One region of the Pseudalkalibacillus sp. R45 genome, then DNA from elsewhere that is predicted to be linked to it. Evidence: riboswitches for the same ligand, from Rfam matches in the RefSeq annotation. Region 1 holds a riboswitch; each other region holds the start of a gene.
What was found. Region 1 has a riboswitch for cobalamin ahead of ACTWQL_RS17270 (ribonucleoside-diphosphate reductase subunit alpha). Riboswitches for the same ligand answer to the same signal wherever they lie in the genome.

Region 1 (10,171 bases):
AAAACTGAACCAAGATTCATCAAAAAAGTCGTCGACTATAAAGGAGACGTGGTGTACGAGCAAGATGTCGAAAAAAAGCGAGTCGTCGAGCCGGAATACGCATATGTGATGACGGACATGATGAAAGGCGTTTTCGATGAACGCCTTAATGACTATACACGAGTCACCGGTGCTTCCATCAACAGTCTGATCGATCGCCCGACAGCTGGGAAAACGGGCTCTACCAACTATGATAACTGGATCATCGGTTATACGCCTCAGCTCGTAACCGGCGTATGGACGGGATATGATAAAGGTAAAACATTACACCCGTTCAATGATGTCCTCTACTCAAAAAACATTTGGGGGCACTTCATGAAGGATGCGATGGCAGGTCGTCCGGTCGCACAATTCCCTAAGCCGAAGGATGTGGTCGGCGTGTATGTCAATCCAGATACAGGGTTGCTCGCGAGTGACAGCTGTCCCGGAAAGAAGCTTTCGTATTATGTTGAAGGGACAGAGCCTACGAAGTATTGTACAGGCGATGCTAGCGATCAGGAAAAAACAATGCCCGTTTCTCCAAAATCGACAGAGGAAAAAGGCTTTTTCAAGAAGATTTGGAACTGGATAAGAGGTTAAAAAGCGGATTGTTGCACTCATTGGAAAAAGGGACTGACTCATGATGAGCCAATCCCTTTTTCTGTCCTAGTAAATATGTGTGTAAAACTAGTTTTTATTTTACTCGATTTCAAGTCCAACGCACAGGTTTTTCACATTTTGTTCAAAAACTGTTCAAAGAAATTTCCGTTACAACGTTTTGGCAGAAAGCTGTTTTCGCAAACTTTGTTGCTCTTGCACTTAAAGAAAGTATAAAATACTTTCTTCAGTATAAGGGCAACTAAGGCTCGACCTACAAAAGGCTTGGTCTCGCCAAGTTTTCTTTAAAAGTCGATGATTTCCGCTCCAGGATACTCGCTTTCCGCGGGGCGTGTGGTGAGTCGCCTTACTACCTCAGGAGTCTCCTTTTCAAGGAAGCATTTGTGCTCCTGCGTCTACAAGAAAGTCCTGTCGAAGTGAGCTTCCTCGTCGCATGCCTTGCGAGGAGATTATTCAGGTAGTAGGCACGCTGATCCCGCAGGAGTTGCTCTCCAATCAACTTGCACAAGGTGGTTTTTAAAACTGACTCAAAAGCAACAATCTTTTAGAAAAGAGCCTTGCAGAAAGGCTGTACCCGGGAGTTAAAGGGCGTTCTTTACTTCCTCACTCGCCCGTTCCCAGAATTCCTCGTTATACTCGATTAAAAACTTCTTCAACAATGCTTTCGATTTTTCGTCCATATGGTCGGTGACGACTTTTTTCTTAAGTGCTTTATCCATATTGTTCACGTGTTCAGGCATGCTTTTATAGCCTCGTCTTGCTTTTGCATCGACCTGGAGTTCACAGGCTCCTAATCCAGCGTAAAATGGTCCTTCACTTGAAGAATCAACCATCACCCATACGAGCCAGTACAGTTTCGGATTCGGCGCATCTTCACGTTTCGCCGTAAATTTGATTCGTTTCTCGACCGAGCTTCTAGCATGCAATGCTCCCATATCGACGAACACTTCTTCATCTGCAGGGTCGACAAAGATCGGCGTCAGGTTGTTGAGATTGATCGTTCCGACACCGTAACCGCCGTGACCATCCGTAGAATCTCCGCTTAATATTGTAAATCCTTGTTTTTTCTTCGGCTTTTTATTACCATCGTTATTATTATTATTGTTATCAAAGAGATCTTTCACGTCCAAAACCTCCTATTATCCTCTATAAGTATATGTTTTAATACGAACATCCTCTTAAATGTATGGTTTTATCTTATCATACTATTCAATTCTTATGAATGATTACGGATTACCTCTTGCATTCTCAATTAAAAACGAATATTATTATGGATGGTTATTATAATTGTTCGTATTTCGGGGGTATTTCTTATGTTTACCAACTTTTTTAAGCTACAAGAAAACCAAACTAACGTTAAAACCGAATTAATTGCTGGTTTGACGACATTTTTGACAATGGTTTATATCGTCGTCGTCAATCCGGGTATTTTAAGTGAGGCCGGTGCACCTTTCGATGCTGTTTTCATGGCGACAATCATTGCGACTGTCGTGGGAACACTCTGGATGGGGCTGTTCGCCAACTATCCGATCGCGATCGCGCCTGGAATGGGGTTGAACGCCTACTTTGCGTATTCTGTCGTCGGTGGTATGGGTGTCTCTTATGAAGTAGCGTTCGGGGCTGTATTCATTGCCGGTATTTTGTTCGTGATCCTATCGCTGACACCTTTCCGTGAAAAACTGATTGAGGCGATCCCTTCGAACCTGAAGTACGGAATCACTGCAGGAATCGGATTATTCATCGCTTTCATTGGGTTAAGGCTTACCGGTCTTGTCGTTTCCCATCCACAGAACCTTGTCGGATTAGGGGATCTCCACTCGCCGCAGGTCATTTTAACTTTAGTTGGGTTAGCTGTAACACTGATCCTGATGGCGTTGAATGTGAACGGTGCCCTGTTCTTGGGGATGGTTGTCACTGGAACGATTGCGTATTTCACTGGACAGCTTGAATTTAAGGATGGCGTCGTTGGTTTACCATCGATGCCGGATGCTTTCATTTTCGGAAGCCCGATTACTGCTATAGGGGATATGTTCACCTTTGGTCTTTATGCAGTCGTATTTTCATTCCTGCTCGTTACCATCTTCGATACGACTGGTACGATGATCGGGGTAGCTGAACAAGCTGGCTTGATGAAAGGAAACAAGATGCCGCGTGCACGTCAAGCGCTGCTGGCGGATTCTGTCGCTACTTCTGTTGGAGCGATTTTCGGAACAAGTCCAACAAGTGCATATATCGAATCGTCTTCAGGTGTTGCTGCGGGCGGTCGTACCGGAATGACCAACATGGTCGTCGCTTTCCTATTCATCGTTGCGATGTTTTTCGCTCCACTCGTAGGGGCGATTTCAGGACTCGCTGCAATCACTGCTCCAACTTTGATCATCGTTGGTAGCTTCATGCTGTCAAGTCTTTCGAAAATCGATTGGAACACCTTTGACGAATCATTCCCGGCATTCCTGATCATATTGACGATGCCACTTACATCAAGCATTGCAACAGGAATCGCACTCGGATTCATCTCTTATCCGCTTTTGAAAATTGTACGAGGCAAATGGCGTGAAGTCCATCCTCTCGTCATGTTGTTCGCCGTCTTATTCTTCATCCAATTGGCTTATGTGCCACATTAATAGAGTTGATCTAAGGAATCGCTTATGGGCGATTCCTTTCCTTTTGCCTATTTTATGAAACTTGTCTTTTTGCGTTATTGCCACGAATTGCCTACAGTCAACATCCCCTTAACAAACTCTCGGCCTTTGTACCCCTTTTCATCCATAAAAATTATATTCAGGTTCATACCATGTTAAAAGAGCCCCGTTAGTGTAGGTACTGTATTCAAAACTTAACTGAATGGGGATGAGCGTATGTTTACTTTTACAGGAAAAAGGCTCGTAATGGCATTGTTCACTTTATCTATCGTTGCAGTTTTTCTAGCATTACCGATCGAACGCGCAGCTGCTGTAAGTCATGGGCATGTTGAAAATGTGGCACATCGCGGAGCTGCAGGCTATGCGCCGGAAAATACGATGGCTGCTTTCCGGAAAGCGTTTGAGATGAAAGCAGATTACGTTGAATTGGATGTACAAATGAGCAAGGATGGGGAACTCGTCGTCATTCATGATACTACTGTAGACCGGACTACAAACGGCACAGGAAAAGTAAGTGACCTTACATACGAAGAGCTTCGCGCTCTTGATGCAGGAAGCTGGTTTGCACCTGAATTTGAAGGTGAGCCGATTCCAACTTTTGAAGATGTGTTGGATGGAATGCGTGGTAAAACAAAACTCTTGATTGAACTGAAGGCCCCTTCTAACTACCCTGGAATTGAAGAAAAAGTGGCTGAAGTATTGAAGGAACGGAATATGGATAAGCCAGAAAACAATTCCGTCATTGTACAGTCTTTTGATTTCGATTCGATGAAGACCTTCCACAACCTTTTACCTGAAGTTCCGATCGGTGTGCTTACTTCCAACTATCTCGATCTTACAGATGATTCCTTGAATGAATTCAAGTCGTATGCCGATTACGTGAATCCGCACAAAAATCAAATCGATCGTGCTTTAGTCGATCGTATCCATTCTCTCTACATGGGAGTCATGCCCTGGACAGTTCGGGCAAAAGAAGACGTCCAGCCGCTTCTTGATGCAGGTGTCGACGGCATCATCAGTGATTATCCTGATTATGTACCGAGGAATTACAAAAAGCAGTAGATATACCATTTCATTGCTGACCTGGAGTTAAAAGACGAAAGACCTGATGGAAGGAAATGTTTCCATTCAGGTCTTTTTGATTGAAAATAGATAATTTCTATTTTGAATTCACGAAATCCGCTGTACTTTTAGGAAAAAATGAGCATTTCGAGATCTCAAAGTGAGGATGCTTCCGGTCACCTATGTGAAAACCATTTGTTATCTACAAAAATCGAGGGTAAATGCAAAAAATATGAAATTATCTACAAAAATGGGGGTGTCATCTACAAAAATGAAAAATTATCTACATAACGCATTTTATTCCGCTGGCAAGTAATCCTCCATCTTCAATTTTCGTTTCTGTGCAGGTGGAGGACAAGTCAGGTTGTAATTGAAAATCTTCTTGTTGATTTCCTCGACAGACTTCCGGATGTTATATTCACTTGAGTAGGACGCCAATTCTTCTTTCATCCGCTCAATTTCCTTTTCCATCTGGATCCATGGCGGTAGGATATTATTGTCCTTCATCACCTTATTCAACAGACGGTCAGGATTATACGAATGGTCCCCATCCAACTTCAGGGGTTTACCTTTCCCTTTCAAGTTCTCAAAAGCACCTTCCTGTTCAGCGCGTTTGATGATATCACCAATCAGATCGGAATACTGGATCTCATCAACTTCCGACTTTTTCTTCCCTTCATTTTCCTTACTCACGTCGACCCCTCCCTGCTAATAATTATGCTTATTATTAGTAATACGGGATTGATCACGAAACTCCTTATCCTATTTTTGGCAATCTAGTGAATTTTTCGCTTCTCTCGCTGGAATGTCGCGAATTTCACTATAAAGATTCCTATAAGCAATCATAATAAAGCCTTCTATTAAAGATCGTCAAAACCGTTATCATCCGAAACCTTCGTATATTGGCGGGATTTTTGTTCGAAAAAGTCACTTTTCCCTTCATTCACCGATTCATAGGCTTTGATCCATGGCATCGGATTTTTGCGATGTTCAGGATAAGGTCGCTCAGCTCCAAGCTGATTCACCCGCTTGTTTGCGATGAATTTGATATAGGAATCAAGTTCGGATGACGTGATGCCAGGGAACCGATCTCCTAAAATGTAATTCCCCCACTGAATTTCAAGCTCTGTCGCTTTTTCGAATGTTTTCCTGACAAAATGCTGTGCTTCTATCGGATCTAAAGAAAATTCCTCTATGACAGCGTGATAGATTTTCGTGAACAAATGGACGTGGAGCTGTTCATCCCGGTTGATGTAATTGATCATCGTCGAAGTGGACACCATTTTTTGGTTCCTTGCAAGGTTATAGAAGAAACTGAAGCCTGAGTAAAAGTTCAACCCTTCTAGTACGACGTCATAGACGATTGACTCTAAGAACGTTTCCGGTGTCGGGTTTTTCACGAATGATTCATAGCCTTCGATAATAAATTCATTCCGCTCCCGTAAGACTGAATCATGCTTCCAATACTCGAAAATCTCATCCTGCTTCCTTTTATCGACAAGACTTGAAAGAACGTAAGAATATGACTGATTGTGGACGACCTCCTGAAAGGCAAGGACCGTCATCAATGCCGTCAAACTCGAATCTGTCAAATAACCGGCCACCCTGTTCGCATAATCTGTCTGGATGCTGTCGAGAAATGCGAGCAAACCGATGATTTTGTTGAAGGCTTCTTTTTCGTCTGCTGAAAGCTCTTCGTATTGCTTGCGATCACCTGACATATTGATCTCGAACGGTGTCCAAAAGTTTGAAAGCATCTGTTTATACAACGGGTAAGCCCATGTATAGCGAACATCGTCCCAGTTCAAGACATTCGAGCTTTGACCATTCAAGATTCCCGTGGAGGCGTTCGGGGCTTCTGGCACATAAAGTTCTCTCAGATTCAAGGTTTCAGTCGCATCAGCTTTCACAAGAATCACACCCTTCTACATCTTCGTGGGAAGTGGACCGGACATAGTATGTCGTCTTCAATCCAGATTTCCAGGCTGATAAATGCAGGTCTAGAAGTTCTTTCGCTTTTACTGTATTCCGTACATAAAGATTGAACGATATCGATTGATCCACATGACGCTGCCTCACCGCATTTTGGCGGATGCTCCATTTTTGGTCGATATCATACGCACTCTTGTAGAACCAGGTCGTTTCAGGTGACAAGTCTGGAGCCGTCACAGGGATTTTCGAGTTTTTCTTTTCTTCTGCATATTGCTTTTTAAAAATCGGATCGATACTCGCAGTGGAGCCTGCAATGATACTTGTCGAGGCATTCGGTGCAACTGCAAGAAGCCAACCGTTCCGGACGCCATCTTGTTGGATGTTTTCAGCTAGATTGCACCACTCCGCACTTTCATACCCTCTCTTTTTAAAATAATCGCCTGTACTCCAGTCGCTGCCTTCAAATGTCGGATAAGCCCCTTTTTCTTTTGCAAGGGCATGGCTTGCCTGGATCGTTAGGAAATTGATTTTTTCATAGAGCTGATCCGCGAATGCCACCGCCTCTTCCGACTCCCAGCGGATCCCTTCCTGTGCGAGAAGATGATGCCAGCCGAACGTCCCTAATCCGATCGCTCGGTATTTGTCATTAGTCAAGATCGCTTGCTTCACTTCGATTTTATTTTTGTTGAGCTCGATGACGTTATCAAGCATCCTCACCTGGATCGGAATGACCCGCTCCAGCACCTCTTCCTTCACGACTTTCGCAAGAGAGAGACTTGATAGGTTACAGACAACGAAATCACCAGGTGTTTTTGTGATGATGATTTTTCCATCTGTAGTCGTTTCCTCTTCAACAGTTGTTGCTGATTGGTTTTGCGTAATTTCCGTACAAAGGTTGGTGCAATAGATGATGCCTTCATGATGATTGTTATTAAGGCGGTTCACCGTATCCTTGTAAAACATGAACGGCCCGCCAGTTTCAAGCTGACTGATCATGATCCGTTTCATGATATCGATCGCCGGAACTGTTTCCCGTGAAAGCAACGGATGATTGACGCATTGTTCGTACTTTTCCCGGAAGCTCCCTTCACCTTCTTTTTCATCGTAAAAATCATCAAGCTCGAATCCCATCTGTTTCTTAACCTCGTGTGGATCAAACAGATGCCATTCTTCACGGTTTTCTACTTTTTCCATGAAGAGATCTGGGATGACAACGCCCGTGAACAAATCATGCGTCCTCTGCCGTTCATCACCATTGTTCAACTTGGCATCGAGGAATGCGAAAATGTCTTTTCCGAACACAGGATAGTAGACTGCCACAGCACCATTCCGCTGACCGAGCTGATCGACGTTCACGGCTGTCGTGTTCAGTTGTTTCATCCAGGCGATCACCCCGGATGAAGTGTTTTTATAACCTTTTATGTCAGACCCTTTGCTACGGATCTTACCAAGGTAGACTCCGATACCTCCACCTGCTTTACTGAGCATCGCGATATCTGTATTTGAGTCATAAATTCCACGTAAACTGTCATCGACTGTATCAATGAAACACGAGCTGAGCTGCCCATGAGCTTTCCCGGCATTTGCAAGCGTTGGTGTAGCGACTGTCATGTAGAGATTGGACAGCACCCAGTACGCTTCTTTTACAAGTTGAAGCCGATTTTCCTTCGGTTCAGGCATCATCAATGTCATCGCGATGACCATCCAGCGTTCCTGAGGCAGTTCGTACAAATGACGATCATGATCCCTTGCTAGATAACGGTCGGCTAACATTCGAATCCCTGCATATGTGAACAACTCATCCCGCTCAGGTACAAGGGCGGCATCAAGCTCATCCACTTCCTCTTTTGTATAATTTTTGAGAAGTTCCTTATCAAACAGCCCTTTCTTGATGAGAGATTGCAGCAGCCCATGGAAGTTTCCGTAACCCGGTGCTTGTTCACGGTTATGTGCCGCTTCCTCATAAAGAGAGTGGAGATGGATTTTGGAGCAGACATACGTCCAATCCGGTTCTTCTTGTGTGATTCGTGCCATCCCTTCGAGCAGCAACAGGTTGACCAGGGCTTTTTTATCTGTCTCATCCCATTGCAGTGCAGTTTTCTCGGTGAAATCCGCTATATCCAGTTGTGGAAATCGATCTGCTAGCTTTTCAGTAAGATCGATGATACGTTTCGGCAAGCGCTTTTTATTCAGTAAAGTCGACATATCCATTCCTCCATTTCTATGAATCCATTAAAGAAAACTTGGCAAAGCCAAGCCTTGGCGCTGCTGATCCTTAGTAGCGCTTATACTAAAGAAAGTATTTTTATACTTTCTTTAAGTGTAAAAAAACCACCCGGATATCGAGTGGTTGAAACGGAGACGATATGACATTGAGAGGGACCTTAAAAAAAAGATCCACGCCCGAACTGAATAGCCGTCCACGCTTCAACCCTCAATCCCCGAAGAATTGAAACACTCAAGCTCAGGCAGGTCTACTGACTCTTGCTTCATCCTACTAGGAACCTTCCCATATAAGCACCTATTGCTAGACTCTCTTATACAGTGGCATATTCCGTTCGTCGACAATTACAGTTGCGGGGACAGTTCTGGATTCTCACCAGATTCCCTATCAAGTCTCCTAACGAGACACCTGTCGCTTGAATAATATCAATATATTGTGTTGTTAATCTTACATTCTCACTAAATGTAGTGTTTGTCAATATGATTTTTAATATTTCTGCTCCTATTTAACAAACCATATTAAAAGGCACTCGGCGATAGAAAACGTCGCCGATATGCCTATTTAATTTTTGCTCTTTTCTAAAAGATTGTTGCGTTTGAGTCAATTTTAAAAACTCACCTTGTCCAAGTTGATTGAAGAGCAAGGTGCGAGACTCCTCGAAAATGAAAATCGCATTTTCTTCGTGTGATGTAACGCTCCAGAAGCTTTCCTTGTCCTGCGGGCTCACCGCACGCCCCGCGGAAAGCGAGCATCCTGGAGCGGAAATCAACGACTTTTAAAGAAAACTTGGCGAGACCAAGCCTTTTATAGGTCGAGCCTTAGTTGCCCTTATACTGAAGAAAGTATTTTATACTTTCTTTAAGTGCAAGAGCAACAACGTTTGCGAAAACAGCCTTGTTTTTTCAAATGTTCGCCTTACGATACAACCGTTTGGCTTTTCAAATCCTCGATATATCGGAATGCCTCTTCGATTTCTTCTTCCGTATATTTCTGTTTTTGTTTGACGACTTGTACTTTTTCAACTACCTCTTCTTTCGGAAGGTGATTGAAATAAAGGATGGTTGAAATAAGCTCAAGGATGCGTGAAGGCTGTTCATTCATCGATGTAACACACTCCTTCAACGGCTCCAGATCCAGGTCATAATGCTTTAAGAACTGTTCACCCTCACCTGTCAGTGTATAGCGATACTGATAATAGCCTGATACCTTTTCTCTCGTCTCTTCGATAAACCCAAGATTACAAAGTTCTTCGACGCGCAAGGTCAATTCCTCTGAATATGGCCCATAAAAATGAAACTGATATTTTTCTCCAAAAGGAAAGTTCAACTTTTTAGCGATATATACCATTTTCTGAAGCTTCTTCCGTCCTACGACCTCTCTGGCATAATCGAACAATGCAACCAACCGCGCATGATGCTCAAGCACGAAGAATCCCCTCCTAAAATTCTAATATTTCACTGATTTTTCTCTTTAGATCCTCATCGTCTATTTTTTCTACTAGATCTGATGGATAATACAACTTGTGATCGGTCCGTTTTTTACCTGAAATCGCTTCGACCACGGTAGACTCTCTAGACAGTTCCCGGTATTCCCCGCTCTTCATCAAAAGGTGGATCGGCAGGCGTTCTTCTTCCTCACCTGGACGATAAAAGTCATAAGGAAGATCGGATGACGA
Region 2 (10,171 bases), on a different contig from region 1:
ATTGAATGAATCGAATTTACCATTCAATTTTCCATTTCGTTGATGGACCCGAAATCCTAGTTTCAGATAATGATTTTCCATTTGTTCTAAATTTGGCGTCCAGTAATGATAATGAAATAACATGTAATCCTCCTAAACATGGCTTTGTGCTAGTATATCGAAAAATTGTCTATCTACCTTCCTTCATAAGCAGTAACTATACTCAAACTATAGTCTGACAAAAGGACTGTCACAATTCTAATACATTTCCATTACACCACATGCAGTAGATAGTGTTATGATAGATAGGAAAATACACAATGGAGTGAACAATAGAAATGAAAAAATTAAGTAGTTTATTCTTGGTATTTATCCTTAGTATTTCGCTTGTGGGTGCATGTTCCAATGATGAGCATAATGAATCTCAAGAGTCTCATGGTGAAGTGCATCAATTAGCAAATGGTGACTTGCGTGAAAAAACGGCGTCCACAGAAGCTATCCCGACATTTTTAAATGATAAATCTGAAGATATGCAGAATATTTACAGAGCAGCAGCAATGCATCAGGATCTCCTTGAAAAGATTCCTTGCTATTGCGGTTGCGGTGAGTCAGCAAACCATAAGAACAACTATGATTGCTTCATACATGAAAATAAAACGGATGGCTCACTCGTATGGGATGATCATGCAACAAGATGTAAAGCATGCCTGGATACCGCGGTGAAGTCGATGCTTGAATACAAAGATGGGAAATCAGTAAAAGAAATCCGAAACATGATCGATGAACAATATAAGGACGGGTACGCTAAACCGACCCCTACACCAGAAGTTTAAAAGCTCCCTTAGTGGGGCTTTTTTATTGAATTTCGCGACCCTCTTGGAAAACTGAGTGAGGCGAGAACCCACAGATGATTCGCTGTTTAAATAGCGTGAATTACTTAATTTCATAAATTAACGGACTTCAGAGACGTTATTTGTGACAAAAACGGTCTTTCAGAATTTATAACGGACACCAGAGACGTTATTTGTGAACAAAACAGCTGATTTTCCCGATAATTACGAAATAAGGTCTCTCATGTCCGTTAGTTTTGTAAAATCATAGTGATTTGGTCAAATAAGGTCTCCTGTGTCCGTTAAAGGTTATCCGACAGTGAAGTTTCGCAGAAATCAACAATAAAAACTAAACTATAAATCTAACAGAGCTTTCTCTCAAATAAGCTATCATCACTTCGATTTAATGAAACAATGCCTTTATAACAAAAACTTTTCTGAAAAGTCTTGCCTATTGATTATAAATGTAGTGTATAATCAAACATAGCGGAAAATTTCATAGTTTTACAGAGTTGGTGTCTTTTTTTCAAAGACTTAATAGGGAAGTTGGTTAGAATCCAACGCGGTCCCGCCACTGTAATTGGGAGTCAGCTGCATTAAGCCACTGTAGAAAATAAACTACGGGAAGGCGCAGCGGACGATGACCATGAGCCAGGAGACCTGCCAACACTGAAACCACTGACAAAACCTACGCGGATAGGGGGTGTGTTACGAAGTTCGATCATTCTATCAACTGATTCGAATCTAACAGCATCTTCATATCACTTATGAAGATGTTTTTTTATGCAAACACAACAAACAGGAGGCTTCATGTAATGAAAAAATTGATCTTATTTGTATTTACGTTATTAATGTCGATCGGATTGATCGCTGGATGTGGCGGAGATCAACCACCAGCTGACGAAAATACATCCAACCAAGAAAGCTCTGAAAGCAATCAAGGTGATTCCTTTCCAATTACTATAAAGGATGCGCTTGATGAAGAAATTGTCATAGAAGAACAGCCTGAAAAAATCGTATCACTCATTCCAAGCAATACAGAAATAGCTTTTGACTTAGGACTTGGTGAAAATATCGTCGGTGTTTCAGACTTTGATAATTACCCTGAGGAAGCAAACAGTAAAGAAAAAGTTGGCGGACAAGAACTGAATATCGAGAAGATCATTTCCCTGAAGCCTGATCTTGTACTTGCCCATGCGTCCAGTGCACACAACTCGACTGAAGGATTCAAACAGTTGAAAGATGCTGGTATTCAGGTTCTTGTTGTTAACGACGCACAAAACTTCGAACAGGTCTATGAGTCTATCGAAATGATTGGAAAGTCAACTGGTAAACAAAAAGAAGCTGATCAAATTGTAAGTGAAATGAAAGAAGAAATCGATGCAATCAAAACGAAAACACAAGAAATATCTGAGAAAAAATCAGTATTCATCGAAGTTTCACCCGCACCCGAAATCTACACACCTGGGAAAAATACTTTCATGAATGAAATGTTGACGATCATCAATGCTGAAAATGCAGCCGCTGATTTGGACGGTTGGGCGAAGATCGATCAAGAAGCAGTTGTTGAGAAAAACCCTGATGTCATCATCACAACCTATGGATATTATACTGAAAATGCAGAAGAACAAGTCTTCTCCAGAGAAGGATGGAAAGATGTTACAGCTATAAAAGAGAAACAAGTCTATGACGTCCATTCAGATCTTGTAACACGCTCTGGTCCACGGCTTGTTGAAGGAGTAGAGGAACTTGCAAAGGCGGTTTATCCAGAAACATTTACAGAATAATAGAATACTAGCTTACCTTTCGGCTTTCGCTTTTCTGTTCATAGCTATCATTTTAGGTATATCAGTCGGTACTGTTTCTGTGCCTGCGTTAGCAATCATCCAAATCGCAGGTCATGAAATTTTTCCGTTCACATCCATCGATCATATCGACTCGATGTACACAAGCATTGTCATGAACATCAGACTTCCAAGAGTCATTCTTGCTGGTATTGTTGGTGCTGCTCTCGCGATTGCCGGAGCAGCATTCCAAGGTCTATTGAGGAATCCTTTAGCAGATCCTTATACGTTAGGGGTATCTTCGGGAGCGTCTGTAGGGGCAGTCATCACACTTTTTTTCCAATTGTCGATACCAGTTGTGGGATCCTTTACACTTCCTTTATTGAGCATCCTATTTTCCTTCATCACGATTTTTCTCGTCATCAGTTTTGCACGGAAAATTGAACGTTCAATGAGAGTGGAGACAATCATTTTAACCGGTATCATTTTCAGTTCTTTTCTTGGAGCTGTCATTTCCCTAATGATTGCATTGACGGGAGATGAATTGAGACAAATCATTGGCTGGCTTTTAGGAAGCGTTTCGATGAGAGGATGGGAATACATCAAAATCATTTTACCGTTCTTCGCCATCGGTTCTGCTATTCTCCTTATAAACGCAAATGAATTGAATGCGATGTCTTTCGGGGAAGAAAGAGCCCATCATCTCGGTGTAAATGTCCATCGTAGGAAAATGGTCATTTTGACAGCTGGTTCGATATTGACAGGAGCAGCTGTGGCAGTTTCTGGAACGATCGGGTTCGTCGGATTGGTAATTCCGCATTTGACCAGGTTGTTATGGGGACCTGATCATAAGCACTTATTACCCTTATCCATATTAACCGGAAGTGGGTTCCTGATTCTTGCAGATCTAGTTGCAAGAACAGTGATTTCGCCGACAGAGCTTCCGATTGGTGTCATTACAGCTCTAGTCGGAGCACCGGTATTTGGACTGATCTTAATCAAACGTAAGACGGAAAGAAGTGGTTAAATGCTAAGCGTAGAAAACCTATCTGGTGGTTATGGCGATGCACCGATTTTAAAAGAAATAACCTTTAAGGTGGAAAAGGGAGAAATGTTCGGTGTCTTAGGACCGAATGGCAGTGGCAAAACGACCTTACTCAAGATGATCAGTGGAATTTTGACATGTCAAAAAGGGCAAGTCTTCATCAATGATAAACCGCTTGAAAGCTTTCCATCCAAGGAGTTGGCAAAGGTTGTTGCTGTCCTTCCGCAACACTCTGACCAGGGTTTTTCTTATACCGTAAGAGAAACGGTTTCCCTCGGGCGATATGCACATCAAAAAGGTTGGTTCCAATCGTGGAGCCAGCAAGATGAAATCATTGTCAACAAAGTGATGAATCAAACGGGGGTAACAGCCTTTCAGAATAAAAATATCCAGTCTTTATCAGGTGGGGAACGCCAACGCGTATTTTTAGCTCAAGCATTGGCACAGGAACCCGATATCTTGTTGTTGGACGAACCAACGAACCATTTGGATCTTTCGTTTCAAAAAGAGCTGTTGGACCTGTTGAAGCAATGGACGAAGGAACGTGGGCTGACGGTCATCTCGATTTTCCATGACCTGAACCTTGCGGGATTATATTGTGATCGGTTATTACTATTGGATAAAGGATCAATCAATATCCAACAAACCCCGAATGAAGTCTTACGAGAAGAGCGGATCGAAACCGTTTATCAAACCACGATCGAAAAGCAGCCACATCCGAAGGTACCCGCACCACAAATGGTATTGCTGCCGAAAATGTTGACCAAGAAACCAACTGAAATCCAGATCGACTCAATGAATTTGACAGTGTCCGATGAACGGATCGTACTACAAGCACCAGTGCCGTTACGGACGATGTCATCAGGTGTAATCGGCTCAGGAACAGGTTGGCACCAAACATTCATCAATAGACATGTCGATCTTGACTATAATTGCAGTGACCACAAACAAGAAATGGCTGAATATCTAAAAGAACATGGGTTTGAACCCTCTGATTCTGTTGGCATGATGACCGCAGTTCACCTGAAAGACGCAGCGTTCCACTCGTATGAAGGAGATGGTTTTTCCATCTTTGTCATCGTCACTGCCGGAGTAGGAAATGCAATTGATGCTTCAAAAAGTATACTTCACGATTTTGAGATGCAACCCGGAACGATCAATACTTGGATATTCGTCAATGGAAATATGACAGAAGAGGCATTCATCCAAAGTGTGATGACAGCGACAGAAGCTAAAGTCAAGGTTTTGCATGATCAAGAGATAAAAGATGAAGCGAATGGTACATTTGCGACTGGGACGTCAACTGACAGCGTCATGATTGCTGCTACACAATCTGGGGAAAAGCTCGGTTTTGCTGGATCAATCACACCTCTCGGAAAACTGATCGGAAAAGCAGTGTACGAATGTACGACCGAAGCGATTCTAAACTATGAAAAAAGGAAACGGAAATGATCCTGTTTCATTTGTGCGCGATTACACTCGCATTCGTTATTGATGCATTGATCGGTGATCCGCCTAATTGGCCTCATCCAGTCCGATGGATGGGTAGATTGATAGCCTTTCTAGACACAAAATTGAACAAAGGTCGTTTCCGATTACAAAAAGGAGTCTTCATGATCCTTTTTGTTGTATTACTTGTCGGGTCAATTACAACCTTGATCGTATGGTTTTCTTATCAAGTGCATCCTTATATAGGCATACTGGCAGAGGGGATCATCATCTCGACTACAATAGCCCGCAAGAGTTTGAAACAAGCTGCAATGAATGTCTATCAACCTTTAAAACAAGCAGATCTAAGCAAGGCTCGGAAGGAACTTTCCTACATTGTCGGACGTGATACCGAGAAATTGGATGAAGGTGAAATCACCCGTGGTGTGGTGGAAACAGTTGCTGAAAATACAAGTGATGGAATAACAGCTCCTATGTTCTGGTCCATGGTTGGCGGAGCACCAATCGCAATGGTCTATAGGGCGATAAATACCTGTGACTCGATGGTCGGATACCGCAATGAAAGATATCATCAATTCGGATGGTGTTCAGCAAAAATGGATGATATCGTCAATTGGATTCCCAGTCGATTAACTGGATTGGTAATGATGATTTGCAACAAACCGACACACCTCAATAGGAAAAACGCCTTGAGGATTTGGAAACGTGATGCGAAAAAACATCCAAGTCCGAACAGTGGATGGGGTGAGGCAGCCGTTGCTGCTTTGCTAGGTGTTCAACTTGGCGGAATAAACTATTATGACGGGGTCATTTCTAAACGATCAGTGATGGGAGATCCTATTGTGCCCTTGGGAAGTAATCATATCAAACAGGCGAATTCAATCATGCAAAACACCGTAACAGGATTTCTATGCTTGTTATGGATAGGAGGGATGTTGTATGAACTGGCCACCTCATGGTTCTAATCCTAAATATTTATACGAAGCAATCGATATCCCAATGCCAGAGGAGATCATTGATTTCAGTGCAAACATCAATCCGTTGGGACCGCCTTCTGAATTGAAGGAACAATGGATGGATATGTTTCATAGAATCATAGATTATCCTGATCCACATGCAACTTCTCTAAGAAGGAGCATTGCTGAAATTGAACAAGTCGATCCGCAGTCCATTCTGATCGGAAACGGTGGTGCCGAGGTGATCAGTCTCGTTTCAAGGCTTTTGGCGGGTAAAAATGTACTTATTGTCCAGCCTGCGTTCTCAGAATATGAAAAGAGCTGCCGCGTAAATGAATGCAACATCAGCTATCATCAGCTCGAGGAACCTTTTTGGACATTGGATATCGGTAAACTTTTACACAAAATTAAGAAAGCTGATGCACTTTTTCTATGTCATCCAAACAATCCGACCGGCGTACAGTATCGGTTTGAAATGGTTTTGGCATTGATAAAAGCTTGCAAAGAAGCACAATGCCAAGTCATCTTGGATGAAGCCTTTTATGACATGTTGGATGATTACCGGACGTTCATCCCATATGTCGAGGAATTCGAAAACCTGACCATCATTCGTTCGATGACGAAAATGTACGCTGTTCCAGGACTGAGATTAGGTTATATGGTGGCTCCTCCTGAAATCATACGTCGAGCTGAGAGGTTCCAAACACATTGGGGTATAAATTCACTAGCGCTTGCTGCGGGTGAGGTTTGTATACAAAACACTGACTTTTTACAGGAAACAAGAAGATATATAAGTGAAGAACGTCAAAAACTATTTGCGTTTTTCAGTAAAGAAGGGTACCAATTCTCTCCTTCAGAGGTTAACTTTTATCTTTTTCGAGATCCTGATTGTGAAGATCAACTACCGTTATTTCGGCATTTTCTCGAACAAGGGATTGTCCCAAGGCATACGTTCAATTTCTCAGGTTTGGATGGAAATTGGCTTCGTTTTGCCATCAAATCTTCAGGTGAAAATAATGAGTTGGTCAAGGTGTTAAAAAAATGGAAACAACCTCACACATGATATTTATAACGGGTGGTGTCCGAAGCGGTAAAAGCAGTTTTGCCGAGAAGATGGCTATGGAAAAAGCGATTTCCAAGGGTGGAAACCTTCATTACATTGCAACAGGTTTGCCTTCAGACACAGAGATGAAACTGCGGATTGAAAAGCATAAACAACAAAGACATCAATGTAACCAGAACTGGAAAACTTGGGAGCAGTCCAAAAATATTGGTCTGCTTACTGAAAACTTTACGAACAAAGACATCTTGCTACTCGATTGTTTGACGACGCTATTGAATAATGAACTTTTCGGTGATGAAACTGCTCAAAATAACAGGATGATGGGTTCCATTTTAAGTGGAATCGGACGGTTAAGGAAAAACTGCCAATCGCTGATCGTTGTCAGTAATGAAATCTTAAATGAACCACTTCAGGCGAACGAGCTTGTTCTTTCATATAAAAAAATGTTAGGACGTTTGCACCAAGAAATCGTGAAACAGTCGGATCAAGCGTTTTTAGTCGAATCTGGTGTTCCGGTTTTGATGAAAGGAGGAGCAGATGAAAGGAATCATGGTTCAAGGGACAGCTTCTGATGTAGGCAAGAGTTTGTTGACCACAGCTATTTGTCGTTTGTTTGCAAATGAAGGGTGGAAGGTAGCACCCTTCAAATCACAAAACATGTCTAATAATTCTTATGTCACCATTCATGGAGAAGAAATAGGGCGTGCTCAAGGAATTCAGGCTGAAGCTGCAAGGACGGAAGCATCTGTTTGGATGAATCCAATATTATTGAAGCCGCGATCTGATCAGCATTCTGAAATCATCCTTCTTGGAAAATCGCTCGAAACGATGTCTGGAAAAGGATATCGGGATCAGTTTTATGACAAAGGGATAGAAGTGGTTCAATCTGCCCTTGAGTATTTGGAGCAACAATATGATGTCCTAGTCATTGAAGGGGCAGGCAGTCCGGTTGAAATCAATTTGAAATCCCGTGATCTCGTAAACATGAAAGTGGCTGAAATGGCTGATGTGCCAGTCGTGCTGATCGCGGACATCGATCGAGGTGGAATATTCGCAAGTATAGTTGGGACGCTTGAGTTACTGGCACCAGAAGAACGGGAGAGGGTCTGTGGATTGATCATCAATAAGTTCCGAGGAGATATCCGTTTATTCAATGATGGGATTCAATGGCTTGAAGAAAAGACAGGGGTCCCTGTTCTAGGTGTCATTCCCTATATCGACCATCATGGGATTGAAAGTGAAGACTCCTTATCGTTACAGAATCAACTACCCAAATCCCAAAACAGAGAAATCGATTTGGTCGTCTTGCACTTACCTTATGTCTCAAATTACAGCGACATCGAACCGTTCGCTTATGAACCGGATGTGTCTATCCGTTGGGTCAAACATGGGGATGAGTTCGGAAATCCCGACGCCGTCATCATTCCTGGAACGAAAAGCACAATTAATGACTTAGATTACTTGAAGTCCGTTGATCTCGATCGTCAAATAAAAGATTTTACCCAAACAGGCGGGTTTCTGATTGGGATTTGTGGTGGTTTTCAGATGCTTGGCAATTTCATTATTGATGAAGCTGGATCGGATACTGGGGTCATTGGCAAAAAAGTAGAAGGATTGGGACTTATTTCTGCTCAAACTGTTTTTCATCCGGTCAAAGACACGAAAAGAGTAATAGGGTCGATACTCTCCTGTAACAAAAGAGGTTCACTATTGGTTGAAGGTTATGAGATCCACTTAGGAAAGACAACACACGCTGAATCAAAACAAAATTTCATTGAACTTGAAAATGGCCGAATGGAGGGGTTCTGCAATGAAAATGGAACCATTATCGGAACCTATCTTCATCATTTGTTCCATAATGATGATTGGAGAAATGAATGGTTGAACCAGATACGTGAACATAAAGGATTAAAGAATAGATCACCTATCTATGCTGCTCATCTGAAGGAAGAACGGTTTGATTCCCTTGCCGAACGACTAAAAAAGAACCTTGACTGGACTCTTTTGAAAGCAATCATCTTTGAAGCGGAGAGCAATAAATGAAGTATTTGTATGGTTTTATTATCAATTTTCAATTCTTTACGATGATTCCCATACCTGTGGAAATAAGTATTGATGATGACCACTTGAAAAAAGCAGTAAAAACCTTCCCGTTGTTAGGGTTGTTTCAAGGTTTTATATATGCTTTAACTGTCTATTTTCTCCTTCAATGGACACCGTTTTCAAATCTTGCAATTGCATTCATAATCTGGTTTGTAATGATCCTTTTGACGGGCGGGATCCATCTTGATGGCTGGATGGACACGAGCGACGCTTATTTTTCCTATTCCAGTATCGAGAAACGGCTGGAGATCATGAAGGATCCGCGCACCGGTGCATTCGGAGTACTTTCAGTCATTGTATTATTAAGCGCAAAATTTTTGTTCATTTATGAAATCGTATCTGGAATTACATTTACATCTTATCTATTGATCATCATTCTACCTTTTTTAAGTAAAGGGATAATGGGGCTGCTTCTTATGACAGTACCACTAGCCAAAGAAGAGGGACTTGCTTACCATTTTCGAAAAGCTGGAGACTCTTCAATACGTTTGGTTTATTTAGTCTTTTGGATAGGGCTCACCGGGCTCGTTGCGTTGATTGATTTTAGGACGTTTTTTCCTATTTTGATCATGTTCATCGTTGTCGTGATTTGTTTCATTTTCCTACGTTCAAAAACAGTCAAATGGTTTGGCGGCATTACTGGTGATGTGCTAGGAGGATCGGTTGAAGGAGTTGAATTGATGTTATGGATGACAATCTGGTTGTTGCATTATTCCGTCATGGTATAACCGAAGAAAACAAACGGAGGGCTTATCTCGGCTGGTCCGATTCACCTTTATCGATAGAGGAAGCATTGTCCATACGACCAATAATACAGTCCTACGATCTTTATTTCTCAAGTGATTTGAGGCGTTGTATTCATACATCAAAACTTCTCTTTCCAACCAAAGATCCGATATATCTATCTGAATTTCGCGAGATGAACTTCGGAAAGTGGGAAAAGAAAACCTATCCACAACTGA
Region 3 (10,171 bases), on a different contig from region 1:
CGACCACACCATTTGAGACTCTGCTGATATTGAAACGATTGGCAGCATCGGCTACGTCCAGGATGTTCCGTTGTTCCATTGCATTCTCCAAGTATTTTTCATAACGCTTTTCCTCTGGTTGGTTACGTGAATAGAGCAATTGATCCATGGCTATCTTAAAGAATTGATGATCATTCCTTTTTTGTGCGTCCAACATCATGTTTAAGCCGGCATCTATTGCAATCTGTTCTTTTGTTTGGACTCTTTCACCTTCCGGATTATAGATTGGATACCCCCTTGTGGACATCGATGCTAACAATATCAACTTTTCTACGTGTTCTGGGTAATCAGCTGCAAATTGCATCGCTACTCCACCCCCATTCGACCAGCCCATCAAATGGAAGGACTTCAACCCCAGTTCATCTGTAAACAGCTTTAAATCTTTCGAAAAATCCCTTATTGATTGAATCGGTGTGTGGTACGTAGACTTGCCATATCCTCTCAAATCAACAGCATACACTGTATATCTTGGATCCAGATGTTCCATCAGAAGATCCCACTGATCTGAAGATGCCATATTTCCATGCAGCAATACTAAGTTACAAGTTCCACCTGGTCTTACTTTATACGCGAGCGTTTCCCCGTTATCCAATGTGATTTTCATGTGTTTTTCCCTCCTCATTTTCAATACACAAAAGGAATCAGTTTCTTCGTCTTCTTTTCATACGCTACAAATGCTTTTCCATAGCGTTCTCTTAAATATCGATCATGCTCAGGTATATTGAAATAGACGAACATGATGAATAAACCGAATGGTACCACCACTGACCATAAATTCCTAGTGAGCAAAGCAAACCCGACTACCCAAACGACATCTCCGAAATAATTGATGTGGATCGCATATTTGAATAATCCGCCTGTATAAAGCCTGCCTTTGTTCTGAGAATCCTTTTTCCACTGATTTCTCAATACTTCAGATAACGTATTGATCACAGATCCTGCCAAAAAAATAAAGATGGCGATCCCGTCAATCCAATCTAGTGGCTTGTCTATGATTCCGCCCAGTATGGAAAACCCAAGATAATAGATCATAAATGCAAAGACGACTCCCCATGTTTCTTCCCATGTAATTCCACGCTTCAACAAATAAACCACCATGAAACTCATTCTCACAAATATAATCAGACAAAAGATAAACAACATCACTTTTCGTCCAAAGTCGCCGTCGGATAAATGGAAAACGTTGCTCCCTTCCAAAAATAAAAACCAATACACAAACAAAAGGAAAATACATTCACTTGCTAGAATGGTTATTCGTTGCGGCAAAGACTTGTCTGCTGAACCGTACATGCCCACTCTTCCTTTCCTGATCTGCGTCAATAAAACTTCTATGTAAGCTGTCAGATCCACCCCTTCTTCTCGGCAGTTTTTATCGCTTCGATCCTGTTTTTAGTTTCTAGTTTATGAATGATTTCTGAAATATAATTGCGGACAGTTCCATGAGAAAGGAAGAGTTCCTTTGTGATTTCCTTCGTCGTCATGCCTGAAGCAGCGAGCTGAAGAATCTCTTGCTCACGTTCCGTCAACGGATTTTCTTCGGTGATGGTGGTCATCATCAACTCAGGACTGAAGACACGTTGTCCCGAAACGACTTTCCGGATGGAATCAGAAAGGTCCTCAATCGAGCCATCTTTCAGCAAATACCCATGGACCCCAGTTTTAACAGCACGTTCGAAATAACCTGGACGGGCGAATGTAGTTAGTATGATGATTTTGCATGGATGTGAAATTCCAGCCAACTTCCCAGCTACGTCAAGACCACTGCAGCCCGGCATTTCAATATCCATGAGACACACATCCGGCTGAAGGTTAACAATCCCTTCAAACGCCTCTTGACCATTCATCGTCTGGCTGATGACCTCCATATCTTCTTCCATATCAAGTAGAGAACTGAGTGCCCCAAGAAGCATCCTCTGGTCTTCCGCTACCAAAATCTTTATCATAAGCCAGCACCTGCTTTCTCTGATTTTCGCACCAGTGGAACCTTCATTTCTACTATTGTTCCATTTTGTTCTGTAATGGTTAGACTTCCGTCAATCAGCTCTAGCCTCTCTTTCATACCCTTTAATCCGTTCCCATCTGAATTTTCTTCCTTCATCCCGATTCCATCATCTTTCACAGTAACTGTCAGTTCAGTCGTTGAATGTTTTATTGTGATTAGGCAATGGGCTGCTCCGCTATGCTTGATTACATTGGTCGTAGCTTCCTTCAAGCACATACTGAGAATATTCTGAGTCAACGGTGGGATGTCTTCAACACCGTCATGATGGATCATGTCAAAATCGATTCCGGCTGCTTGAAGGATCCGTCGTATTTCAACCAACTCATCACTCAGTTTCAATGTCCTCATGTCGGACACCAGCTCCCGTACTTGCTTCAGTGCTGCCCGAGATGTATTTTCTATTTCCATGGCTTCTGACCTGGCTCTTTCTGGATCAATCGAAGCCATTCGACCGACCAACTGGCTTTTCAATGTAATAAGAGATAACGTATGACCAAGCGTATCATGCAAATCCCGCGCAATCCTCATCCGTTCTTCCCTTGCTGCATATTCATTGATCTTGGCATTGGCTTGTTGAAGTTGCTGCTCCAGGTCAATCCGTTTGCGTATCGATCTGAAACCAAATGGTGATAGCAGTAAAATGATAATGGATGGAAAAATATAACCCAGATTGTAGGTTTTTGATTCTTGGAAAGTATGATACAGGACAGGAACCACTTGGATGATGAATAACATAGCCAGGCCTGTGTAGAACGGTTTCTTCTTCGGATACCAACCGATAAAGATAGCTGGGTAAAACCCGAGAAACAAATAATCCGGCTCGTAGAAAAGACTGAATATGAAAATGATGGACAATTGGACAGACAACCAGGATGTAAAGGAACGGCTATTTTTATAGATCGAATAAAAAAGCTGGCGATAAGAAATAAGGAATAAAGCGATCATCGCATAACCCAAGATCGCTTTTATCCCAGCCTCCGACCGCATCATAAGGACTGGTATCAACATATACACGAGAAAAATATAAGGGAACATTCCGAACTGCTTTGGAAACAATCCGAATTCACCCCAATCGAATAGACGTTTCATTTTTTATCACGTCGCTTATTATTTTCTACTTCACTACTTATCGTAACATGCAAAAATGGAAATTAGCGGAGAAAATGGAGCTCATTATTTATAGGGATACTCTTTCTTCCTTCAACTAGGTTTCCGAGTACGTTTATTTACCCAGACTGGAATCCAAGCAATTGAAAGCGAAGCTACAAGCGCATGAATCGGATTTGCGACACCTGCGATTCCAGGTTCAGGCGGATAGGCCCAATCCATCCATGAAAGGAATAATGCAACTCCAATTGTGATCATTGCATAATACATTCTCGGGCTGGACGTCTTCTTTTTAAGAGACGAGTAGATCATCGCTCCAATCATATTCACGATGACCGAAGCAATCATGATGGATACAGGATTCAATTGTTCGAAGGTCACTCCTAAAAGATAGCACAATACCTCATACAATAAGATAGCGGCAATTCCCGAAACGATTCCTATTCCCAGGCCCGTCATCAAGATGGTCTTCATACATTCACCTTCTTTCTTAAGGAACTACCACTACACTATCACGTTGAGATCTCCGCACATCAGTAAGCAGTGTCATAACATTCAGATGACATTTGTCACTCAGTAGATTTTCTGTAACTTATGCTGATTGGGACAGAGTATTCCCCTTCTTCCTTTTCCATCCTAAGATCGCTAAAGACGAAATGCCATTGACCATTAGAACACCGATCATTACGTGGATTAATATGGCCATTTCTGAACCATAAGCAACGAATATATGCCAGGGTGCATCAAATATAGCAGCCAGAATTGGAATGAGCAGAATCGCGAAAACCATCGATGCTGTTGCTAAGCCAGCCCACACCTTTTTATGCAATACCTTTTTCTTGATTAAGTGAACGACCATCCAAATGGAAAGGCTTGTGATCAAAACTGTTGCTAATAGCGTGAGCCGTTGCATTTTGTAGCTCATTTCCGGTAACGGCATCACTTCTTGCTTTTCAATGATTGATCTGATTCCTTCTTTCATGTGGATCGTCTGCATGACTTCTGAAAAATTATTCTTATTTGTAAGTAATACAAAGGCATAATCTTTAGATTGGCTGATGAATAATTCTGCCCTTGTATCCGGCGTTTCTCCGCCATGGAAAATGAAAGGATCCTTGTCATTGGTGTTCATTCTCCAGCCTAAACCATAGTAGTAATCCTCTTTCCTATGGACCTCCGGGGAAAAATACATCGTTCCATAAGGTTCAGATAACAAACTCTCTCGATCTGCCAATCTTGTAATGAACGTTGTCATATCATTTATTGTAGAGGCCATATACCCATAAGGAGCGCCGCTGTCATCAAACCAAAGATCGCTTTTGACCGGCTTTCCGAACCACGATTGGTAACCAGGTTGGTAGCCTGATTTTTCCGCCTCTGAATATGTAGCAAAAGTTCGATCCATTCCCAAGCTTGCAAACACTTCCTTTTGCATATATTCTGCAAAAGAAATCCCTGACACTTCTTCAATAATCTTTCCAAGCAGCAAGTAGTTGGCAGCGCTATATTGATGGATATCCCCAGGCTCAGCATTGAGTTCGACTGGTTCCAGTACTGCCACAGCTTCTGCAATCGCTTCTTTCCCTCTCAAATTGTGATCGGCTACTTGAAGGCCTTCATATGTACCGATTCCGCTTGTGTGAGACAGCAGTTGCCTGATGGTTATTTCGTATCGACTATCCGATTGTCCATAATCAAAGGAAATATAAGTATCGATCGGCACATCCAGATTGATCTCTCCTTTTTCTGCCAGCTTCATGATACCGAGGCTTGTAAGCGGCTTACTCACGGACCCTATCGTAAAAAGTGTTTGATTTGTCACAGGCTCCCCATTTCCCTGTTCTCCAAAAGATTGTTTGAAGGTCACCTCTCCGTTCTGGACAACACCTAAAGATGCTCCAGGAATCTTGTATTCTTCCATCGCTTCTTCCATAAAATTCTCAAGCAACTCTTTTTGGGACTTTTCTTCTTCTGCTAGTGCCACATTTGGAGCAAACAAAATCAACAAAACTACTACTATTCGTAACAACCTATTCACCCACCATTTTTATTTGGTCAACCAACCAATATTGTGTAAAAATAGAAACCTATTTTTAAAAATAGATTTCGAGCATTTCTGCTAGACTTTGATAAGCACCCTCGAGATCGAAATCCTTATAGACCATTTTTTGTAGGGCAAGTCCATCGAAACATGCCAGCAGGATGGCAGCCAGCTGATCTTCTTTCCCATTCATTTCTGTATGCTGTTTCATGGGCATAGATAAGCTTTTTCTTCCATTTTCGAGGATTGAAGCCAGTTCTTCCTGAAGTTTTTCGTCTTTCAAACCAAGTGAAAATAATTCATATCGCCATCGATACCAGTCAGGATCATTTTCAACACGTGATTTGATTTCCTCTAACGTTTCTTGCAAGTTAAGCTCGTGCGTTTCCTTCCCAGCATATTGCTGCTGGTAGCTTTTTTGAATGCTATTCTGGACAGAGATCAGCAATTCTTCCTTACTTTTAAAATAGTAATGGACTAGACCAGGTGTAATTTCCGCTTCTCTTGCAATATCTTTAATGGATGCATTGTTGAAACCCTTACGAGCAAACACTTTATACGCAGCATCAATCAGTCGTTGTCTTTTGTCATCCTTTTTCATCATCTCACTCCAATAATTTGGTCAACCAACCAAATTATATTCCGATTTAGATTGATTGTCAATTTACCCCGAAGCCATTCGATTGTTGTCATTTTACAGTTGATTTTTATTGATCCGGTCGTTGACAGGTCAATTATTCAATGCTAGTATGCTCTTAATCAATCAAATCGTATCTCTTATTCAGAGTGGTGGAGGGACTGGCCCGATGAAACCCGGCAACCTATCAGCATATATATGTGTTGATTGTGGTGCCAATTCCAGCAAAGCATATGCTTTGAGAAATAAGAGAGGTGTGTATGTAAACCTCTCTTATAGAGGTTTTTTTCATATACACGGAAACTGAATATTGTAGATCACTCAGGTGTTGAATACGTTTACTGAGCTTATTCAACTTAAAAGGGAAGTCCGGTGAAAATCCGGCACGGTCCCGCCACTGTAATTGGGAGCAGCCTGCCAGATGTCACTATCTTATAAAGATGGGAAGGCGCAGGTATGTGAAGATCATAAGTCAGGAGACCTGCCTGTTGTTGATTGCACTAGAACCTACGAGGAATAGGGAGGTGTTGAGCGTTTTAACGGTATCAGTCTGTCATCACAGGCTGAGTTTGATCATGCTGTCAAAACAGGAGCTGTTCCATGTGAACAGTGTCAGACCTCCAAACCAACATTTAAATCAAAAATTTGTTGGTAGTTACGGAGAGGTTCAGACACTTACATGGGAGAGCTCTTTTTTATTGTCCAAACTATGAAATGGGAGGAATGAACATGTCGAAAGCAGCAAGTTCATCAATCGGTTATCCAAGAATAGGCGAAAAACGAGAATGGAAGGAAGTACTGGAAAAGTTTTGGAAGGGTAATATATCTGAAAATGAACTATCAACTAAATTAGAGAACCTTCGAATCCATAATCTCAAAAAGCAAAAAGAGATCGGGATCGACCTGATTCCTGTCGGTGACTTAAGTCTATATGATCATGTCCTTGATACAGCTGTGATGTTCGGCTTTGTCCCCGACCGTTTTCATCATCAACAAGGGAATGTCCTTTTAGCAACCTATTTTGATATCGCCCGTGGGAATAAGGAAGCCGTTGCATCAGAAATGACCAAATGGTTCAACACCAATTACCATTATATCGTGCCTGAAATCGGACCTGACGCAAAGCCAGAGCTTACAGAAAACCGCTTACTCCCCTATTTTCTGGAGGCTAAAGATCTTGGGATTAACGGAAAGCCGGTCATCCTCGGCCCTATTACATTCTTAAAATTAGCAAAAGGGTTTGACGAAAAAAATTTCAACCAATTACTCGATAAACTTGTTCCCCTTTACATACAAGTGCTGCAAGAACTTGAGAGCGCTGGTGCTGAGTGGGTACAAATCGACGAGCCGATCCTTGCAACTACGTTAACAGCTGAAGAAATCAACACTTTCAAACACGTCTATGAAACCATTGACAACAAACTAACGAGCATAAAAATCCTGCTTCAGACCTATTATGAGGCTGTATCTCATTATGAAGAGGTCGTCTCCCTTCCCGTTTCTGGAATTGGTCTTGATTTCGTCCATGATGGAGGAGCGAATTTAGCAGCACTGAAAAAACACGGCTTTCCACGCGATAAAACCCTTGCAGCAGGCGTGATCAATGGTCGCAATATTTGGCGGAACGATCTGGATAAAACAATAGGAGTGCTCGAAACCGTCCTTTCAGAAGTCGGTAAAGAGCGTTTAATTATCCAACCTTCTTGCAGCCTTTTGCACGTTCCAGTCACGGTCACAACTGAACAGGAATTGGATCCTGCCCTGAAAAACGCCCTATCATTCGCTGATGAGAAACTTGAAGAGGTAGTTGTTTTGACAGAGGGATTGAATTATGGAAGAGATGCGATTAAAGAAAAAATAAAAGAGCAATTACGCTGTCGAGAAGAACTGCTGAAATCACCTGCCATTAATAGTCAAGACGTCCAACAAGAAATGGAGCGTTGGAAAGGTGTAGAACCCAAAAGAGGAACACACTTTTCTATACGTCAAAAAATCCATGAAGGCTTTTTCAAGCTTCCGTTATTGCCGACAACCACGATTGGCAGTCTCCCGCAAACAACAGAAATCCGACAAGCGCGACAGAAATGGCGTAGAGGTGAATGGTCCGATCAAGAGTATAACGCTTTTATTGAAGATAATATAAATGAATGGATCCATCGTCAGGAGGAGCTTGGTCTTGACGTATTGGTACACGGAGAATTTGAACGCAACGATATGGTTGAGTTCTTTGGGGAAAAATTGAATGGCTTTGCCTTTACTAGATTCGCCTGGGTTCAATCTTATGGCTCCCGTTGCGTGAAACCGCCGATCATTTACGGAGATGTAGCGTTGACAGAACCGATGACCGTAAAAGAAATCAGCTACGCTCAATCGTTGACAGATAAACCGGTAAAAGGAATGCTGACTGGACCTATAACCATCTTGAATTGGTCCTTTGTCCGGGAAGATATAAGCAGGTTTGATGTCACGAAACAAATCGCACTGGCATTGCAAAAAGAAATCAGCTTTTTAGAAGAACAGGCGATCCATATGATCCAGGTTGATGAACCTGCATTACGTGAGGGGTTACCATTGAAAACCGAGAAGCAAAAACAATATTTGGAGGATGCCGTTTATGCATTCAAGCTTGCTACCAGTACTGTAAAAGATGAGACACAGATCCATACCCATATGTGTTATTCCGAGTTCGGGGAAATCATGGACACCATCGACCAATTGGATGCAGATGTCATTTCGATTGAAACAGCTCGAAGCCATGGAGAATTGATTGTAGACTTTGAGAAACAGTTTTATGAAAAGGGGATCGGGCTGGGCGTATATGACATTCACAGTCCACGCATTCCCGAGGTCGATGAAATCGAAAGAAACATCTTACGGGCATTGAAAGTCCTCCATCCCCGCCAATTCTGGGTTAACCCGGACTGTGGATTGAAAACACGGGGAATCAGTGAAACAACTGCAGCTCTTACGAACATGATCCAAGCAGCCAGACAAATTCGGGAGAAAGAAACTCAAAAGATTTTAGTCAATGAAAGATAAAGCATAAAAAAGCTGACCCGAAACATCCAAATTCATAGGTGTTTGGGTCAGCCTTTTTTGGTTATATGGGTTTTCGTGAAGTCGTAGCGGGCCACCAGAGACTTTATGCAATTCTCTTTCTCTGGCCCAATTAAAGCTGTTTCGAGACAGCAGATAGAGAATTTCGCGGTTCTCTGTCCCGAATTGAGCTGTTTCGAGACGCCTAAAACCTTATATTCGTTATCTGCCTTCCAATACTTCGTGGAGACGGTCCGGGTAATTCGTGAACATCCCGGTCACGCCCCAGTCGAGGAGTTTTTCCATGTCTGCTTTTTCGTTTACAGTATACGGATGGATCAGCAAGTCGTGTTCCCTGACCTTTAGTACATAAGCTTCATCAATCTGATCGTGGTTCATCCCGACACCGACAGCGTATTGTTTGTATTGTTCGAGTTCCGCGTCTGTAATTGTCGCTGTATGTGTATACCAGAGCAATTGGACAAGCGGAATTTTCGGATTAAGTTCATGGACTTTTTTCAAGCTTTCAGGGCTAAAAGACTGGATGATCACCTGGCTGGAAGGATTGTTCGGTCCTGTCAAACCATGTTCCTCTAGCGTTTCAAGGAGTTTTTCTTCCATTCCCGGATAGACTTCCGGGGATTTTGTCTCGATGTAGTAGTTGGCACTTTTCCCAAATTTCTCGATCACTTCATCAAGAGTCGGAACTTGTACCCCTTCATATTCTTCCTTCGCCATTTCAGGATACTTTTCGTTGAACCATGAACCAGCATCGAGTTGTTTGATTTCTTCAAGCGAATGATCCTTCACCAGACCAGTGCCATTAGTGGTACGATCGAGCGTTTCATCGTGCATCGCGATCAGCTCACCGTCTTTTGTCATTTGAAGATCGACTTCCACATAATCGCCCTTCATCTTTTCCCCTAACTCATAAGACGGAAGGGTATGTTCAGGCGCATGACCTGAAGCTCCGCGGTGTGCAACATTCAAAATCTGATTCGGATTCAAACCTGTTTTTTCGGTACTTTGATCAGCAGCTGTCGCCGGGGATACTAACGTCGTTCCCATACCTACAAGTGCTGCAGCCAAAACGCCATTTCTCAATAATTTTTTCATAGTTGTTCCATCCTTTCTATATGTAAATCCATTAAAAAGGATAGACCGAAACTATGAAGCTACTATTCTTGTTTTATAAAGAGTTGATTAACTATTGTTAACCTATCCTCATCAAATCCCTTTTCAATCACTTCATTACTCACATTTTCCCTCTCCTTTCCTCTTAATTCATCCCTGAGTCCCATGGTTCAAC

Region 2: linked by a shared signal. The riboswitch ahead of ACTWQL_RS06270 (ABC transporter substrate-binding protein) and the one ahead of ACTWQL_RS17270 (ribonucleoside-diphosphate reductase subunit alpha) in region 1 are both predicted to bind cobalamin.
Region 3: linked by a shared signal. The riboswitch ahead of metE (5-methyltetrahydropteroyltriglutamate--homocysteine S-methyltransferase) and the one ahead of ACTWQL_RS17270 (ribonucleoside-diphosphate reductase subunit alpha) in region 1 are both predicted to bind cobalamin.

The regions. Positions count from the first base shown of each region.
Region 1 covers NZ_JBQQCL010000011.1:38,648-48,818, forward strand. Annotated here, with positions in the region: gene ACTWQL_RS17235 (transglycosylase domain-containing protein) at 1-618, shown strand, start outside; gene ACTWQL_RS17240 (hypothetical protein) at 1,075-1,221, shown strand; gene ACTWQL_RS17245 (YwhD family protein) at 1,218-1,760, opposite strand; gene ACTWQL_RS17250 (NCS2 family permease) at 1,950-3,260, shown strand; gene ACTWQL_RS17255 (glycerophosphodiester phosphodiesterase) at 3,495-4,340, shown strand; gene ACTWQL_RS17260 (DnaJ family domain-containing protein) at 4,638-5,033, opposite strand; gene ACTWQL_RS17265 (ribonucleotide-diphosphate reductase subunit beta) at 5,201-6,250, opposite strand; gene ACTWQL_RS17270 (ribonucleoside-diphosphate reductase subunit alpha) at 6,240-8,477, opposite strand; cobalamin riboswitch at 8,723-8,924, opposite strand; gene ACTWQL_RS17275 (hypothetical protein) at 9,002-9,223, opposite strand; gene ACTWQL_RS17280 (YwgA family protein) at 9,412-9,921, opposite strand; gene ACTWQL_RS17285 (HD domain-containing protein) at 9,935-10,171, opposite strand, start outside.
Region 2 covers NZ_JBQQCL010000002.1:98,480-108,650, reverse strand. Annotated here, with positions in the region: gene ACTWQL_RS06280 (hypothetical protein) at 1-123, opposite strand, end outside; gene ACTWQL_RS06275 (PCYCGC motif-containing (lipo)protein) at 318-812, shown strand; cobalamin riboswitch at 1,306-1,491, shown strand; gene ACTWQL_RS06270 (ABC transporter substrate-binding protein) at 1,625-2,596, shown strand; gene ACTWQL_RS06265 (FecCD family ABC transporter permease) at 2,559-3,620, shown strand; gene ACTWQL_RS06260 (heme ABC transporter ATP-binding protein) at 3,621-5,090, shown strand; gene cbiB (adenosylcobinamide-phosphate synthase CbiB) at 5,087-6,052, shown strand; gene cobD (threonine-phosphate decarboxylase CobD) at 6,027-7,106, shown strand; gene ACTWQL_RS06245 (bifunctional adenosylcobinamide kinase/adenosylcobinamide-phosphate guanylyltransferase) at 7,085-7,678, shown strand; gene ACTWQL_RS06240 (cobyric acid synthase) at 7,644-9,149, shown strand; gene cobS (adenosylcobinamide-GDP ribazoletransferase) at 9,146-9,937, shown strand; gene ACTWQL_RS06230 (histidine phosphatase family protein) at 9,895-10,171, shown strand, end outside.
Region 3 covers NZ_JBQQCL010000010.1:22,286-32,456, reverse strand. Annotated here, with positions in the region: gene phaZ (intracellular short-chain-length polyhydroxyalkanoate depolymerase) at 1-643, opposite strand, end outside; gene ACTWQL_RS16485 (DUF1295 domain-containing protein) at 664-1,122, opposite strand; gene ACTWQL_RS16480 (response regulator) at 1,380-1,982, opposite strand; gene ACTWQL_RS16475 (histidine kinase) at 1,979-3,130, opposite strand; gene ACTWQL_RS16470 (hypothetical protein) at 3,242-3,622, opposite strand; gene ACTWQL_RS16465 (serine hydrolase domain-containing protein) at 3,741-5,177, opposite strand; gene ACTWQL_RS16460 (TetR/AcrR family transcriptional regulator) at 5,242-5,790, opposite strand; SAM riboswitch class I at 5,964-6,078, shown strand; cobalamin riboswitch at 6,135-6,329, shown strand; gene metE (5-methyltetrahydropteroyltriglutamate--homocysteine S-methyltransferase) at 6,556-8,865, shown strand; gene ACTWQL_RS16450 (glycerophosphodiester phosphodiesterase) at 9,085-9,978, opposite strand.